One region of the Citricoccus alkalitolerans genome, then DNA from elsewhere that is predicted to be linked to it. Evidence: riboswitches for the same ligand, from Rfam matches in the RefSeq annotation. Region 1 holds a riboswitch; each other region holds the start of a gene.
What was found. A riboswitch is a leader RNA that binds a small molecule or an ion and turns the genes downstream of it on or off. The one in region 1 is predicted to bind thiamine pyrophosphate.

Region 1 (5,439 bases):
AGGGCCTGCTCCAGCGTGTGCAGGGAGCTCAGGCCCCCGGTGCCCATGATCAGTCGGGAGGACAGCTCTACCCTGTCGAGGACGAGCGGGTCCGGGTGCATGGTGGTCATGTCTCAGCCTCCTTGGACGGCGGTGATGATCTCGATGCTCTGGCCCTCCACCACGGGTGTGCGGTGCCAGCGGCTGCGGGGGACGACTGCGGCGTCCACGGCCACGGCCATGCCCAGGCGGCCCCCATCCAGCATGTTGCCGTCGGGGCCCAGGGGCCGGCCGACGGCCTCGGCGACAAGGTCGACGATGGTCGTGCCTTCAGGTACGGCGTGCGGGGCGCCGTTGAGGGTGATGCCGGACATCAAGTCCTCCTGTACTCGGATGCGGACGCGGATGCTCGGACCTCGACGGTGCGCCGATCGAGGTCCGTCGCGTCGAAGCGGTGCGGATCGGTGGTGGTCAGGTGGGAGGCGTCGGCGTCCGGGTCGGTCCCCGTCTCGCCGGTGACCAATTGAGCGGCGAGGCGAGCAGCCAAAGGGGTGAGCAGCACGCCGTGGCGGAAATAACCGGTCGAGACCACCAGGCCGGGGACGGGGTCCCCGTCGGGCGTACGGATGCGGCCGAGATAGGGAATGTCGTCCGGAGTGCCAGGCCGGGCTCGGGCCATGACCTCTGTCAGTTCCAGGTCACCCACGCTGGGCACGAGAGTCTGGGCGTCGCGCAACAGCCGAAACACGCCCCCGGTGTTGACTCCGGCCAGGCCGTCCTCGCGAGAGGTGGCTCCGATCACGACGGTGCCGTCGGCGCGCGGGACGAGGTAGACCGGCACACCGTGGACCAGTCCCCGGACGGTGCGTTCGAGTAGTCGCCGAGCGCCACTGGGAAGGCGGGCGCGAACGATGTCGCCATGCACCGGACGTAGCGGCAACCGGCAGGTAGCGGGCAGGCCGTTCAGCTCACGGGTTCCCAGGCCCGGGGCCAAGATCGTCTGGGCCGCAACCACGTCCTGCCCGTCGGCCAGGGCGACGCCGGTCACTGCTCCGCGTCTGTCCCGACGCAGCGCCCTCGCATGCTCGCAGACAAGGCGCACCGGCCCACCGTCCACGGCACCAGCGGGGCGCCGAGGGTCCACCTCTGGTTCGACCAGGATTGCCAGTAATCCAGTCACCAGTCGTCTTGGGTCAATCTGGTGGTCGGAGGGGATGCGGTACACCGCCGACAGTCGCGGCGTCAGCGCCGGTTCGAGGGAGCGGGCCGTACGGAGCGCCAGTGGCTCTACCTCCATGCCCTGACGTAGCTGCAACTGACGCAGGTCCGCCAGAGCCTGCCGGTCGGCGAAGTCCACGCCGCAGACCAGGGTCTCGGTGGAGTGGTATCCCACGGATTCTCCGGCCGCCTGCTCGACAGCCGCGGCGAAGACCGGGTACTCCGCAGCCGAAGCACTCATCAGGGAATAAAGAGATTCCTGCTGGTACTGGACTTCGCTGACCGGAGCCAACATTCCGGCGGCCGCCCGCGACGCCCCCGCTCCCGGAGCCGGGTCGATCAACGCGACGGAGCGACCGCGGCGGCGCAGCTCCCACGCGGTGGCCAAGCCAATCAGCCCAGCGCCCACGATGGCGACATCGACGGCCCCAGGGCGTGGACGGCCAGGACGATGCGCAGAAGTCACCCACATGTCCTTTCCTACGGCGGCATGACCCGCATCAGGTATGGTGGTCGGCGCTCGGGCCCTCTCAGCCCCGGAGGGGCTCCCACAGAACGCGCTGACTCTCATCAGCGTGTGCCCCATCATACCCCCGCCGTCGCCGTGGAAGCCGGACACGGTAATGTGGGCCGCTGCGCACCGCCCAGCCCCTCCACCGCACCGCCAAAGCAGAAGAGATCCCATGCACCGCACCCAGCACGCCGAATCTGCGCGTGCCCAGTGGGTGGACACCGCGAAGGGGATCTCGATCCTGCTGGTGGTCCTGCTGCACACCAGCCTCTGGCTGCGCCAGGCGGACATGGACCGGATTCCCGCGTTCAGCGCCCTGAACACCGCGTTCGAGGACCTGCGCATGCCGCTGTTCTTCGCCGTGTCCGGATTGTTCGCCGCGAAGTGGCTGACCGCGGGCTGGGGCGAGTTCCTCCGCACCAAGGCCTCCCTGCTGGCCTGGGTGTTCCTGCTGTGGCAGATCCCTGTGATCGCCTACCGGATCATCGGCGGGCACCTGCTGCCGGGCATGGTGCACACGGACCTGGGGTCGCAGCTGGAGACCTGGGCGTGGTCACCGCTGCGCGCCAACGCCGAACTGTGGTTCCTGTGGGCCCTGGTGCTGTTCCTGCTCGCCGGCCGCCTCCTGCGGACGATCCCCACCGGGTGGATGATCGGCTCGGCCGCGGCGCTGTCCATGGTGTGGTCCGGCGTGGTCTGGCCGGGTTCCACGGGGCTGGAGGGCGGTGAACTGCGGCACCTGGTGGGTACCGGCCTCTATGAGGCCCCCACGTATTTCCTCTTCTTCATCGCCGCCGCGCGCGGCAGCTCCTGGGTGCGCGACGGCGTCGCCCGGGTCCCCCAGACCGTGTGGGCCGCCGTCGCGGTCGGCTGGTTCGTGGCCTTCGCCTGGTTCGGGCTGCTCGAGGACCAGCGGGAGCAGCCGGGCGTCGTGTTCCTGTGCCAGGTCTGCGGGGTGCTCGGCGGGATCGCCCTCGCCGTGTCCCTGCAGCGGATTCGCCCGGCGGCCCACGCGCTGGCGTTCCTGGGCCGGCACACGCTGGAGGTGTACCTCTCCCACACCACGATCGTGGTCGCCTTGACCTGCGTGCTCTACCTGACCGGCTCCCCCCTGCTCACGGCCCCCTGGGCGGCGTGGACGGTGCTCGCCGTGGCGCTCACCGCGATCGGCGCGGGACTGCTGCTGGGCCGGGCCGCCCGGGGCACCTGGCTGCTGGAGACACCAGCGGCGCTGCGGCGGTGGTCGGCACCGCGATGGTGGCCGGGATCGTTGCGCCAAAGCCCTGCGTCCCCGGCCTCGCCAGCCTCGACGAGCTCATCGGCCACGACCAGCGTTCCCACCCCCTCGGACCACCAGGACTCGGCGGTGCCCGTCATAGGGCCGTGACCGCCACCGGTGGTTCACGTCCGGAGTGCTCGCTACAGTGGGCTGCACGTGATCGACGACAGGAGAACACCATGACTCCAGCACCCGAGACGAACACCGACCGCTACCCGGAGCACATCCCCGCGCAGCACCAGCAGCCGCCGGGCGTGCAGTCGCAGATGACTCCGCTGCCGGACTGCGGCGAGACCAGCTATCGGGGCTCCGGCAAGCTTCAGGGACGGGCCGCCATCATCACCGGCGGGGACAGTGGGATCGGCCGCGCTGTGGCCATCGCCTTCGCCCGCGAGGGCGCGGACGTCCTGATCGCCTACCTCAATGAGGACGAGGACGCGCAGGACACCGCGCGCTACGTCGAAGAGGCCGGACGCCGTGCCGTACTGGTCCCCGGCGACCTCTCTGATCCAGCGCACTGCCGCAGCGTGGTGCAGCGGGCCGTCGACGAGTTCGGCCGCCTGGACGTACTGGTGGCCAACGCCGCGTTCCAGATGAGCCACGAAAACCTCGAGGACATCTCGGACGAGGAGTTCGACCACACGTTCCGTCTCAACGTGGGCCACTACTTCTACCTGGCCAAGGCCGCGCTGCCGCACCTGAAGCCCGGAGCCTCCATCATCGGCACCTCCTCGGTGAACGCGGATTCTCCCAGCCCAACCCTGGCGCCGTACGCGGCGACCAAGTCGGCCATCGCCAACTTCTCCGCCTCCCTGGCGCAGCTGCTCGGACCGAAGGGCATCCGCGTGAACTCGGTCGCCCCGGGCCCGATCTGGACTCCGCTGATCCCGGCCACCCTGCCGGAGGAGCAGGTGCACGACTTCGGCCAGCAGGTGCCGCTCGGCCGCACGGGCCAGCCGGCCGAGCTGGCCCCGGTCTACGTGATGCTGGCCAGCGACGACGGCAGCTATGTCTCCGGGGCGCGCGTGGCCGTCACGGGCGGCTCGCCGATGCTGTGAGCGAGGACGCTGAGAGTGGAGATGCTGAGAGGGGACGCATGAACCTGGAGGACCGCCGGGACGGCTATGTCGACCTTCGCTCCTATGCCGCGATCGGCAACGGCCGGACGGTGGCCCTGGTGGCGCATGACGGTTCCGTGGACTGGTTCCCCGTGCCGGACCTGGATTCCTCCCCGGTCTTCGCCCGGCTGCTGGACGCGGACCACGGCGGTTGCATCGAACTCCACCCGGACCGCGAGGCCCTCGCCGCTGCCGGCGTGGACGTGACCACCGAACTGCAGATCCATCGGCAGTACGTCCAGGGCACTAATGTGCTCAGCACGACCTACCGCACCCCGGTGGGCTCCGTGCGGGTCACGGATTCCGTGAACATGGGCTCCACCGGCGCCCTGCCCTGGACAGAGCTCGCGCGCTGTGTGGAGGGCCTCGCCGGCGAGGTGCCGATGCGGTGGCGCGTGGTCCCGGGGACCATGCTGAACACCGCTTCCCCGTGGGTCCAGCAGACGGACCAGGGTCCGGTAGTCCGCGTGGGCGAGGTCTCCCTCGCGGTGCGCGGCGAGAACATCGGCGTGCACGACGCCGGCCCGCAGGCCATCTCCGGTCGGTTCGCCTCGGGTGAGGCGACCGAGCACCTGCTGGCCGTCGTCGGGACCTCGGCGGAGCCGCTGCGGTTGCCGGCGACCCACGCGATCCGCCGCAACGTGGACCTCAGCGTGGACCTGTGGCGGCGCTGGACCGACCTGCTGGAGTACGACGGGCCCTATGGGGATGAGGTGCGCCGCAGCGCGCTGGTGCTGAAGCTGCTTGAGCACGACCCCTCGGGGTCCATCGCGGCGGCCGCCACCACGTCCCTGCCGGAGAATCGCGAGGGCACCAAGAACTACGACTATCGCTTCGCCTGGATCCGTGATGCCACCTACACGCTGCACGCGCTCCTGAGGCTGGACGAGCAGGAGGACGTGCACGCCGCCGTCTCCTGGCTGCTGCGGCTGGCGCGGCAGCAGCAGCCCCGGTTGCACGTGTTGAATCGGCTCAACGGGCACGTCCCCGAGGCCGTTACCACGGAGCTGGAGGTGCCCGGATGGCGCGGCATCGGCCCCGTGGTGGCCGGCAACGACGCCGCAGACCAGTTGCAGCTCGGCGTCTACGGGGACATCTTCGACATGGCGACCCTGTACGTGGACGGCGGCAATGTGCTGGACGCCGAGACGGCCCGGATGCTGTCCGGGCTGGCGGACGCCGTGTGCGACCTCTGGATCCGGCCCGACGCCGGCATGTGGGAACTGCCCGAGCACCGGCACTACACCAGCTCGAAGATGGGCTGCTGGGTGGCTCTGGACCGGGCCATCGCCCTCGCCGAGCGCGGCCACCTGCCAGGGACCGACGACCGGTGG
Region 2 (5,439 bases), 1.0 Mb from region 1:
CTGGTGGCGCGCGGGACCTCCCAGCTCACCCGGGTCACCGGCACGGGGTGCCTGCTCGGGGCGCTGACCGCGGCGTGCTCGGTGGTGGCCGAGGACGGCTTCGAGGCCGCGCTGGCCGCCACGGTGTGGATGAACGTGGCCGGGGAACTCGCCGCGGAGCGGGCCGCCGGGCCGGGCTCTTTCCGGATGCACCTGCTCGACGCGCTGGACGGGGTGGGCGCCGAGGGAGGCCGATGATCAGCGGGCCGCGGTGCGTGAGGTACTGACGGGTTTCTGAGGGCGGGTGATCCGGCCGTTTCGGTGGGCGGAGACCAGCAGGAGCACGGTGGCGATGGAGCAGACCGCCACGGAGATGAGGCTGGCTTCGGGTCCGAAGCTGCCGCCGGTGAGCCAGACGGGGCCGGGAGTCACTGCCTCCACGAGAGCTTCGCGCGCGTCGCCTCCGGAGCCGATAGTGCCGAAGATCGCGACGGTGGTGATGTTCCACCCGAGGTGGAGGCCGATGGGCAGCCACAACGAACCCGTGGCCACATAGGCGGCGCCGAGCATGAGACCTGCCTCGACGGCGAGCGTGAGGGCTCCCCAGAGGGTGGCTCCGGGGTTGACGAGATGGACGAGGCCGAACAGGAGCGCGGACGCCGCGAGGGTCATCCACGTACCCCAGCGATGCTGGACGAGTCGGAAGATCACTCCGCGGAAGAGGACCTCCTCGGCGACGGCCACGGCGAACATCATCCCGACGACGGTGAGTGCTCCAGCGAGTGTTCCCCAGCCGACGATCTCGTACCCGCCGAAGGCGGCGATGAGGCCGATGGAGACGACCGCCAGAGTGAGTCCGCCGAGCGTGCCGAGGAGCAGCCGTCTCGCAGCGGTGGGCCGGGCGAGCTCGATGACGGGACGCTGCTCGATGCGGCGGACGGCGGCGGAGTAGAGCCACAGCACGAGGACACCGAGGGCGGGGCCGATCAGCAGTGCGGCGGCCGGGCTGCCGAGTGCGGACGCGGCGGAATTGGTGATGATCATCAGGGCAGCGAAAGCGAGCACCATGGTGCTGGCTCGCACGGACGGGCGGGTCCAGAACGGGGTCTTCTGGACCGACGGCGTCGGCGGCTGGCTCAGGGGCGCGGGTGGGGATGCAGGTCTGGGTGTGGGTTGCATGGGGGCTCCTCGTCTCCGGCGTTGTTGCCGTGCGGAGTGCACGCTACGGAGCACGGGCCCGCGGATCGTCACCCCGGAGGGCGCACGTCCGGTAGCTCTGCGGAGTGACTCAACCCTGGGCCGGTCCTGCAAGAGGTGGTGTGTGGTCTCTGCCCTACACTGACTCCTGGACACGGGGTGCGCCGTCCGGCGCTGAGATCACACCCGTGGCACCTGATCTAGTTCGGACTAGCGAAGGGATGTCCGCGTGACTTCTTCTAGCCCCATGAGGGCACCCCAGGATCCTCTCGACCTGCGCTGCTACCTGGTCACCTCCGGCACTGGCCGGCGCACCGTGGAGGTGGCCGCGGCAGCGGCGGCCGCCGGAGCCGGTGTGGTGCAGGTGCGGGCCAAGGAGGCCTCCGCGGCCGAACTGCTGGAGTTGACCAGTGCCGTGGCCGAGGCGGTGCACGCCGTCCGCCCGGCCACCCGGGTGCTGGTGGACGACCGGCCGGACGTGGCGTGGGCCGCCCGGTTGCGGGGAGCCGCAGTGCACGGCGTGCACCTGGGACAGGACGACCTGCCCGTGGCCGACGCCCGCGCCCTCCTGGGGCCGGAGGCCATCATCGGGCTGACCACCGGGACCCTCGAGCTGGTCCACGCCGCAGAGGCCCAGCGCGAGATGCTCGACTACATCGGCGCCGGGCCTTTCCGCCTGACGCCGACCAAGGACTCCGGCCGCCCACCACTCGGGGTGGACGGCTACCGGGAGCTCGTGGCCGCCACCACCCTGCCGATCGTCGCGATCGGGGACGTGACCCCGGCCGATGCTGCCGCGTTGGCTGGGACGGGCGTGGCCGGCGTCGTGATGGTGCGGGCGTTGATGGAGGCGGAGGATCCGGGCGCGGTGGTGCGGGAGGTGCTGGCGGGCTTTGGCGCCTCTCCCTTCCCGCTTCCCGCAATTCCCGGTGATCGTGAGATCTCCCGCCGATGATCACGGGGAAAACTCATGATCGCGGGGAATCCCCGCGACAGGAGCCCGCAGCGGCCAACCGGACTCAGCTCGACAGGGCAACTGAGATGTTTGGCTGGACACTTCAGAGGGTTGGGCAGCCGTCTACCGGCCGGATGAAGCCGGGGACGTGACCCCCGCCGATGCCGCCGCCCTTGCTGGAACGGGCGTGGCCGGCGTCGTGATGGTCCGTGCGTTGATGGAGGCGGCGAACCCGGGTGCGGTGGTGCGGGAGGTGCTGGCGGGGTTCGCGGACTGACCGGATCAACACAGTGACCGTGCGGCGAACTCCGGATCTAGTCGGAACCCCGGCTGGCCACGGCGAACTCACTGGGCCGGCCCTGCCGGTCCGTGGACCCGGCGCGGCCGGGGCCGTCTGGCCTGAGGCGGAGAACACGGGGCTGGAGATGTTCGGGCCGGAGGAACACCGCGAGGAATTCCTCCAGGCGATCCTGAAGGCTGGTGAGGAATTCGGCATGGTGCAGGGCGGATCCATCGCCTACGGCTCTACCTTGGCGGAAAGCGGCTGGATCCCGCTGCCGGTCCCAGCGATCTACACCGGAGACTCCATGCGCCCCTACCGCGAATGGCTGCCCGACCCCGGCTTCGAGAGCCGCGGGGTCGTGCTGGCCGGCAGCTACCGGCCGGACGCCGTGCAGGACTACTACCGTACTCCGTGGGACCTCGGCTACGGGCACATGGTGAAGTTCGACCATGACTTCGTCGGCCGCGAGGCGCTGGAACGTGTGAAGGACGAACCCCACGGCCGCAAAGCCTGGCTGGTCTGGGACCCGGATGACGCCCAGCGGATCACGGCCGGTTCCGAGTTGGGCCGGCCCGATCAGTACCGGCCGCTGGACCCGTACAAGATGTCCGCGCTGCACCATGACGAGATCACCTTCGGGGACCAGATGGTGGGCACCACCCACGTGCACGCCTTCACCGTCAACGTCGGGTGGGTGTCCCTGGGTGTGGTCAGCGAGTCGGAGGTCTCCGCAGGGGATGTGGTTGAGATCCGCTGGGGTGACCATGACGGCGGGGCGTCCAATCCCTATCTTCCCGAGCACGTGATGACGACGATCCGGGCAACCGTCCGCTGGACCTCTCCGGGGCCGCGCTCCTGACGCCGGGGAAGTCCGGGTCTCGATCCGCGAATGCCCAACGCGCGCCGGGACCCGGGCGGCCGGCGTCGTGATGATGCGGGTGAGCCGAACTATGGGACCGTATAAGGCAGCAGGGAACGAGGATCATGAGAGCAACTGGAATCGGAGGCGAGCCACAACTATGACGACGATCGCAGACCACGACGCCTACATCGCCGCAGCAGCCGAGCCCTTCCAGCCCGAGCTGCAACGATTGCGCTCGATTCTTGCCCGCACCTTGCCGGAGGCGGAGGAGATGGTCGCGTACAACATGCCGGGGTTTAGCATCGGCGGCACCGTGGTGGCGAGCTATGCGGCGTTCAGCAAGCAGTGCGGGCTGTATCTCCTACCGGGCGCCATCTCCGCCCATGCCGAGGACATCGCGGCGGCTGGACTGAAGGCGACCAAGACCGGCATCACCTTCTCGCCGCGCAAGCCGATCCCGGACGAGCTCGTCGAACGGCTGGCGCGGGCTTCGCGCCAGGAGGCCGAGGCCTGAGGGCTCAGCCTGTACTTGTCCGGTGGTGCGTCAAGTGCGGGCCGGGTCTGACTCAGGGGGCGGCGTCCGCGGGCAGTAGCTCGAACGGCACCGGAGTCGTGGCGACCCCGTTGACCTGGAGCGCGACCGCATGGTCGCCGGGGTAGTAGCGGCGAGTGGTGATGGATCGAAAGGAATGGGCCCGGTCGATGACCATTTCCTCGCCGGACTCGAGGTCCCGGGTGGAGAGCTTGAAGACCTTGGCGCTGAGGGTGCCGTTGGCCTTGCGGTGGTGCATCACATAGTCGATCGCGAGACGGGCAGGCTCCGGTCCGCTGTTGCGCAGTACTGCGGTGAAGCGAACCTCCCCTCCCCAGGGCACCCGGAACTCGGTGACGTGCGGACCGTCCACGTCTACCGAGGCGGGCGTGAACCCGAGCAGGGCCAGCGCCCCGGGGTGACCTTTCTTGACGAGAGTGCGCAGGCCGTGGCGGGCGAGCGCGGGCGTCGTCGGCTCAGGGTCGTCCAGCCACCGCTGCGCCGTGTGGACCGCGAGATCCGGGGCGTCCCGGCTGAGATCATTGAGGTGATTGGCCACCGAACGCCGCACGTACTCGCTGCCGTCCCGGTAGAGAGCATCGAGGATGTGCACGGTGATGCCCGGATGGGTGGTGATCTCCGGGACGCGCACCGCCCAGGGGAGGTAGGGGCGGGTGCCCTCGCTGGCCAGGCGTCTCACGTGCTCGTCCGCGGAGTCCGTCCACCCCGCGATGATCTCCAAGCCCCGGGAGAGGTCGTGACGCAGGAGCGTGCGGAGGGCGAACTCGGAGGTGAGCCGGCCCGTGAGCTCGGCCAGGAGCGCCATGGCATCCGTGTATGCGGCATCGGTGTCTTCCTGGACCGCGCGGGTGGCGACCGCCCCGGTGACCGGCCAGATGAGCCAACCGGAGAAATCAGCACTCTGGTCCCGTGCCTGACGCATGACGCGGGCGAAAGCCTGGTAACTGCCCGGTATGTCCGCGAGGAGCGCGTCCCGCAGGAGGTCGGAGCGCTCGCGGAGGGCGAGTCCGTCAAGGGACTCAGCGGCACGGGGCAGTTCGTGAAGCTCGGTCCGGGGCATGACGTCCCGGACGGACCGGGTGAGGGTGGCGGCTGCGGTGGGCCCCAGAAGTTCGTCGGCGGACGGCATGCGTTCATTATCGCCGGGTCGAGAACGTCCGGCGTCACCGTCCGGCCCGCCACATCACTGTGGACTGCGGGCTCAGCGGGGGGCCGGTGCACAGACAGCAATGGAATGTTGAGGAGGGAATGCTCGACGGCGTTGGCGTCCGTGCTCGCAGTGCCGCGGGCCGCCGAGGTGCTGACAGGCGGACCCCGCCTGACCGTGGACGGGGATGCCGGCCGTATCATCCTCGGGGAGCAACACGTGGAGGCCGTTGCCTTGTCCACTTGCAGGTGAGGGCTGGTTAGGACTGGTCTTTGAGGCGGTCCACCTGCCGCGTCAGGTGGCGGTTGCGGGCCTCGAGTTCCAGGACAAGGCGGACGCCGGCTAGATTCAGGCCCTCGGTCAGCAGTTCCCCGATGCGTCGGAGCACGTCGACGTCCCGGTCACTGTAGAGGCGGGTGCCACCCGAGGTCCGGTCAGGCTCGAGTAACCCACGGCTCTCGTA
Region 3 (5,439 bases), 1.0 Mb from region 1:
CGGCCGGCCGAAGAGCATCGCCACGATGATCAGTGCCCCTGTGGACGCAGTGGCGGCCGGGCCGGCGAGCACGAGCATGGCCGGGGCCAGTGCGGTGACCGGCAGGAAGACGTGGATGTTGTCGATCCAGTTGCCCACCACGCCGGCGCGCAAGGCAGCTTTGCCCTCCGGTGGCATGGCCGCGACGCCGGCCTGCGCTGGCGTTTGGTGCGGGGGTTGCGGCGGGTCCTGTTGCGGGCCCTGTTGCGGGGCGAGTCCTCGCGTGAGCTTGGGGGCGGTGGTCATCGGGCAGCCACGGCGAGATCTGCGGTGGCGCGGTCGGCCGAGTCACCGGATGACTCCCCCGCCGACTGGCGCGCCGGGGCCGCCTCGGCAGATCGCTGCGGCGGTGCCGCCGCTTCGGGTTCGAGCCGCGTCGCCTGCTCGAAGAACTCGAGCTCGTGCCGGCAGGCGATCAGGTACGCCCGGGCCGCGGCAGCCCGCACGGACGGGCTGGCACCGGCGAGCTCCAGCTCCACCTGCTCCAGGGCCCCTTGCACGGCGGTGACGAAGGCGGGGTCCCGGTAGGTGTCCAGCCAGGCGGCATAGGGGTGATCAGCTGGGACGTCCGGGATCCCGCCGCCCACCTGGGCGTAGAGCCAGAAGCACGGCAGCACCGCGGCGACCCCCACGGCCCGGTCCTCGCCGAGGGTGGTGGCGAGGAGGAAGTCCGTGTAGGCGCTGGTCACGGGGCTGGCGGTGGTGCGGGCGGACTCGGGCCGGGTGGCCATCCACGTCCGGTGCAGGTCGGCCTCCTCGGTGATGGCCCCGGTGGAGGCCTGGGACCAGAACTGCTGCGACTCGGTGCTGGCAGAACGCGCGGCGAGGGCAGCCAGGGCCCGGGCATAACGGTTCAGATAGAGCGCGTCCTGGGCCAGGTAGAAGGTGAAATCAGCCTCGGACAGGCTGCCGTCCACCAGGGCTTGCACGAAGTCCGACGCCCCGATGGCTGCCGTCGTCTCCGCGCCAGCTTCCCAGAGGGCTGCAGTCCAGGGACCGACCGGTGTAACAGCGGGGGCAACAGAAGGCACGGTCTGAACGACGTCGGCTGGCGTCTCCGTCGTGAGAGTCCGGCCGCGCTGGGCGTCGGGATCCCGCGGGGCATCCAAGTCCTGAGGGGCCTCGAGAACGGGCGGGACGGCGTCGTGGGCCAACCAAGGATTGGCAGCGCCGGCAGCCTGCAGCCGGCGGGAGCGGTGCGCGTGATCCACGGGGCCGTGGCCGGAGCCGACCTGCAGGGCTGCTCCGTGGAGGATGGCCTCGTGTAGCCAGCCAGTGGCCCAGGTCAGTGCGGCTTCCGGGGTGTCTCCGCGGCCGAGGCGTGTGGCCAGGGCGGATGACAGGGAGCAGCCGGTGCCGTGGGTGCTGGTGGTGTCCACGCGGGTGGAGGGTACGGCGATGCGGGTGCCGTCCGGGCCGACCCAGGTGTTGGTGACTCGCTTGCCGTCCAGGTGCCCGGTCTTCACGACGACGGCCACGCCCGTCTCGGCGGACCAGCGGCCAGCCTGGTCGAGCGCCTCGTCCTCAGTGGTCGCGCGGGGCTGGCCGGTGAGGACGGCGAGCTCGTCGATATTGGGAGTGACCACGGTGGCGCGGCGGCAGAAGGCGACCATCGCCTGCTCGGCCTCGGGCTGCAGGAGGCGGTCCCCGCTGGTGGCGATCATGACCGGGTCCACCACGAGGATGCTCGGCGGATTCTGGTCGAGCCAGGCGGCGACCGTGGCGATGATGTCAGCGGTACCGAGCATGCCGGTCTTCACCGCGTCCAGGGTGACGTCGTCACTGACGGCGGTCAGCTGGGTGGCGAGAAACTCCGTGGGCGGGACGTGGACGTCTCGCACGCCGTGGGTGTTCTGGGCGACCAAGGTGGTCACGACGGCCATGCCGTAGCCGCCGGCCGCGGTGATCGACTTGAGGTCTGCGGCAGTGCCGGCGCCTCCGGTCGGATCGGTCCCAGCGATCGAGAGCACGCAGGGAACAGAGGAATTCTGGGTATGGCAAGAAGAAGTCACGCGGACATCCCTTCGCTAGTTCGAACTAGATCAGGTTCCACGGGTGTTATCTCAGCGCCGGTCGGCGCACCCCGTGTCCACGAGCCAGTGTAGGGCAAGTCACCATTGGGCCGTCGGTAGGTTCGCGCTCAAATCAGTGCGACACCGGGCGCGACACCAAGGGCGAGGCAAGGGCGGACTGACTTAGCGACCACACACCAACATAACTTCTCTGGTCAACGGCGAGAGTAAGGTCAGCCTGCCCAAACTTACGTCAGAGTTTTTGACCAGCTGCTCAGTGACGAGGACGATCAGTGTAGACCGCTGGAAATCGGGGCTACTGGTAGAGGCAAAACAACTGGGCTTGGCGGGACACTTGCTTCACGTCAAATCCGCTAGTAGTAGTCGCATCCAAGGCTCCCTCGAATCCCGCGCCAGAGCCCTCATCACGAACGGAACTGGCGAGCTCTCAACCGTGCGCTGGGCAAGAGTTGCAGATGCCAGAGTTTCGATTCCGTTCCCGCAAGGCTCCGTTCGACGGCGTTGACCCGCTGGCCCGCACCTATGGGGGTCTGCGCATTCGAACCTGCGACCCCTTGGAGGATCCGGTCAGTTTCCGGTCTCCGCCGATCGTCTCGGGAACTCGCGGATTCCCTGGGTAGTGCACGTCAGTGCGTCGTTATCGCCCGAGTCGTGTGATTTGGGACAATCGAGAGATGACGTACTTTGCGCTGTCTCGGGAGGCTCTGCTCGGCCGCTCGGTCGAGGTGCTCGCGCCGCTGGGGTGGGCGTCGTACGGTCTTTGGCATCAGCTCGGCACGGAGCAGATTGTGAAGCTCGCTCGCCGCGGCGCCGACCCCGCAGAGGTTGACGCCCTGGTCACCGAGCAGTGGCACACTGAGAGCGAGGTGTTCCTCCGCAACGTCGCGGTGCCCCTTCGTCGGTACGGCAAGGACGTCGACCACCAGTTCCAGCGGCTCCAGTTCCAGCGCGGCAATCTCATCGACCAGGCCGTGAAGTGCCACAAGGCCGGCAACTACGCGGCAGCGACGCTCCTCACGCTCGCACAGATCGACGGGCTCACGCGGGACATCACAGGCGCCACGTTCTTCTCCAACTCCACGAACGATCCCTACCTCGACGACTCAACGCTGGCCGGCATCGCTACGAACTTGCCGATCGTGCGAGAACCATTCAAGGAGAAGGTCGCTTTGACCGGCTTCTACGGCAAGCTCTCCCGGCACGGCGCCGCGCATGGCCGGGACTTGTCCTTTGGCACGAAGGTTACCTCAACGAAGAGCCTCGTGCTGATGGGCGCCCTGGTGGAGTACCTGGAAGAACGTGCCGCAAAGGTCGCTAAGAAGTACCGCAAGCAGCGAGAGATCGAAGCACAACGACAGTCCGGAACAGACGGCAATGGCAGGTTGAACGACGACCGGCACCTCGACCAGCTCTACTTCCTCGCCGCTGACCTCGACAGCCACATCCTCTCCCAGGCGATACTGCCCTTCGCTCGACCAGAGAGCTGGCCTGAGAAGGCCCACGAGCTGATCGAACAGAGGATGCTCAGCCGCCGCTCCTTCACCTGGGGAGGCGTGGACGCAACCTCCTACTGGTGGTCCTACCGCACGCCCGCTGGCCGGCACCTCGGTGCCGCAGCACGACGGTACGGCTCCGGACTACCGCTCGACTGGCGACAGTGGCGCTGGGACGACACCGACCCTCCTGCCGGAGCCCCGTGGGACCACGACGGGTGGGCCGAGTACGACGGGAACAACGCCTCGCCGAACTGGACCATCGATCCGCTCCCAACAGGATGACGGGTCATCAGCCACAAGCCTGCTGCACACTGCAGCAGCCACGACTCGTCCCAGGACGACTGGTCGCACCGCTACCAGTCGCAACCCAGGGCCTACATTGACCCCTCACCTGAGGGTCTCCTGGTTGAACTACGAGCCGAGGTCGTGGCACTCGACCTCCACCCGCATGGTCCGGCTGCGAGCTCGGGTGCTGGCGCTCAGCCAGTCGGCGTCTACCCATCACGGGGCGCGCCGGAATGCGGCCTGAGACGCGCCATGGATGGCCAGCACGCGCACAAAGACCTTGCGCCTCCACGCACCTTCATCCATAGTGATGACGGTCGCGTGAGCCACATCACATTTCACTCCTCGCGCGGCGATCAGGACCGACCCCGCGGAGGAATCATGCCGTCCACACCTCACACCTCGCACGTCCCCCGCCGCACCCTCCTGGGCGCCGGTGGCATCGCTGCCCTCAGCGCCCCGATCCTGAGTGCGGGCGCCGCCAGCGCCGCCACGGGACCCGTGCTGGCCACGGCCGCGAACGTGCCGGACACCGGCATGCACCTGGTAACCCTCGGAACCGCTGCCGGACCGGCGATCCGCGGGACCCGGCACGGGATCGCGAGCGCCGTCGTCGTCGATGGGCTGCACTACCTGGTGGACTTCGGGCTGGGGATGCCGCGGCAGGCCGTCGAGGCGGGCCTGACGGGCAACAAGCTGCGTCAGGCGTTCGTCACGCACCTGCACTCGGACCACATCTCCGAGCTGAGCGCCTACATGCTCTACAACTGGGACACCCCGGTGCAGGGCGTCACCTCCCGGGTGGGGATCATGGGTCCGGGCCGCGCCCGCCTGCCCAAGGACATCCGGCCGGTCGTCTCCCCGCCGCAGACTGGCATGAAGGACGTCATTGACAACCTGATGCGCGCCAACGCCTATGACATCAACTTCCGCACCACGGACGAGGCTCGGATCCCGCTCAACGACCTCTTCGAGGGCGTGGACATCGAGCTGCCCCGGCGCCCGCGGGCGGATCCGGACCGCAACCCTGTTCCGGACATGGAGCCGTTCACCATCTACGAGGACGACCGCGTGCGGGTGAAGGCCACCCTGGTGGAGCATCTGCCGGTGTTCCCGGCCTTCGGGTTCCGCTTCGAGAGCGACTATGGCGTGATCACCTTCTCCGGTGACACCGCCGAGACTCCCAACATGGTCCGGCTCAGCCAGGACGCCGACTTCCTGGTCCACGAGGTCGTCAACATGGACTACTACCGGGACCAGGACTTCACCGAGGAGTTCCTGCACCACCTGGAGTCCAGCCACACCTCCCCGGAGGGCATCGGGCGAATCGCCGCCGAGGCCGGGGTGAAGAAGGTGGTGGTCAGCCACATGGCCGGGGTCTTCTCCGACGCCGACCTGGCCGGCATCGCCGAGTTCTACGACGGGCCGTACACCCTGGCCGCCGACCGGCAGCTCTTCAGCGTCTGACGGGGACCGGCGCGGATAGACTGCCCGAATGTCCGCGCCTCCCCCGTCCCAGCACACCCCCGACCGTACCCTGCTCGTGGGCTGCGGCGCACTGGGCACCCGGCTCGGGCAGCGCCTGG

Region 2: it holds a riboswitch for thiamine pyrophosphate, as region 1 does, so the genes downstream of both, ABD134_RS07970 (thiamine phosphate synthase) here and thiO (glycine oxidase ThiO) in region 1, are expected to answer to the same signal.
Region 3: it holds a riboswitch for thiamine pyrophosphate, as region 1 does, so the genes downstream of both, ABD134_RS08010 (bifunctional hydroxymethylpyrimidine kinase/phosphomethylpyrimidine kinase) here and thiO (glycine oxidase ThiO) in region 1, are expected to answer to the same signal.

The regions. Positions count from the first base shown of each region.
Region 1 is NZ_BAAALH010000002.1:1,495,924-1,501,362, reverse strand. Features, by position in the region: gene ABD134_RS12750 (thiazole synthase) at 1-110, opposite strand, end outside; gene thiS (sulfur carrier protein ThiS) at 114-353, opposite strand; gene thiO (glycine oxidase ThiO) at 353-1,669, opposite strand; TPP riboswitch at 1,658-1,759, opposite strand; gene ABD134_RS12735 (acyltransferase family protein) at 1,881-3,095, shown strand; gene ABD134_RS12730 (SDR family oxidoreductase) at 3,167-4,045, shown strand; gene ABD134_RS12725 (glycoside hydrolase family 15 protein) at 4,084-5,439, shown strand, end outside.
Region 2 is NZ_BAAALH010000002.1:453,840-459,278, reverse strand. Features, by position in the region: gene thiM (hydroxyethylthiazole kinase) at 1-237, shown strand, start outside; gene ABD134_RS07975 (CPBP family intramembrane glutamic endopeptidase) at 238-1,158, opposite strand; TPP riboswitch at 1,322-1,415, shown strand; gene ABD134_RS07970 (thiamine phosphate synthase) at 1,406-2,131, shown strand; gene ABD134_RS07965 (hypothetical protein) at 2,280-2,408, shown strand; gene ABD134_RS07960 (hypothetical protein) at 2,428-3,273, shown strand; gene ABD134_RS07955 (iron chaperone) at 3,434-3,790, shown strand; gene ABD134_RS07950 (DNA alkylation repair protein) at 3,843-4,958, opposite strand; gene ABD134_RS07945 (MerR family transcriptional regulator) at 5,236-5,439, opposite strand, start outside.
Region 3 is NZ_BAAALH010000002.1:465,204-470,642, forward strand. Features, by position in the region: gene ABD134_RS08005 (MFS transporter) at 1-285, opposite strand, end outside; gene ABD134_RS08010 (bifunctional hydroxymethylpyrimidine kinase/phosphomethylpyrimidine kinase) at 282-2,051, opposite strand; TPP riboswitch at 2,042-2,135, opposite strand; gene ABD134_RS08015 (hypothetical protein) at 2,747-3,850, shown strand; gene ABD134_RS08020 (MBL fold metallo-hydrolase) at 4,235-5,320, shown strand; gene ABD134_RS08025 (sugar nucleotide-binding protein) at 5,349-5,439, shown strand, end outside.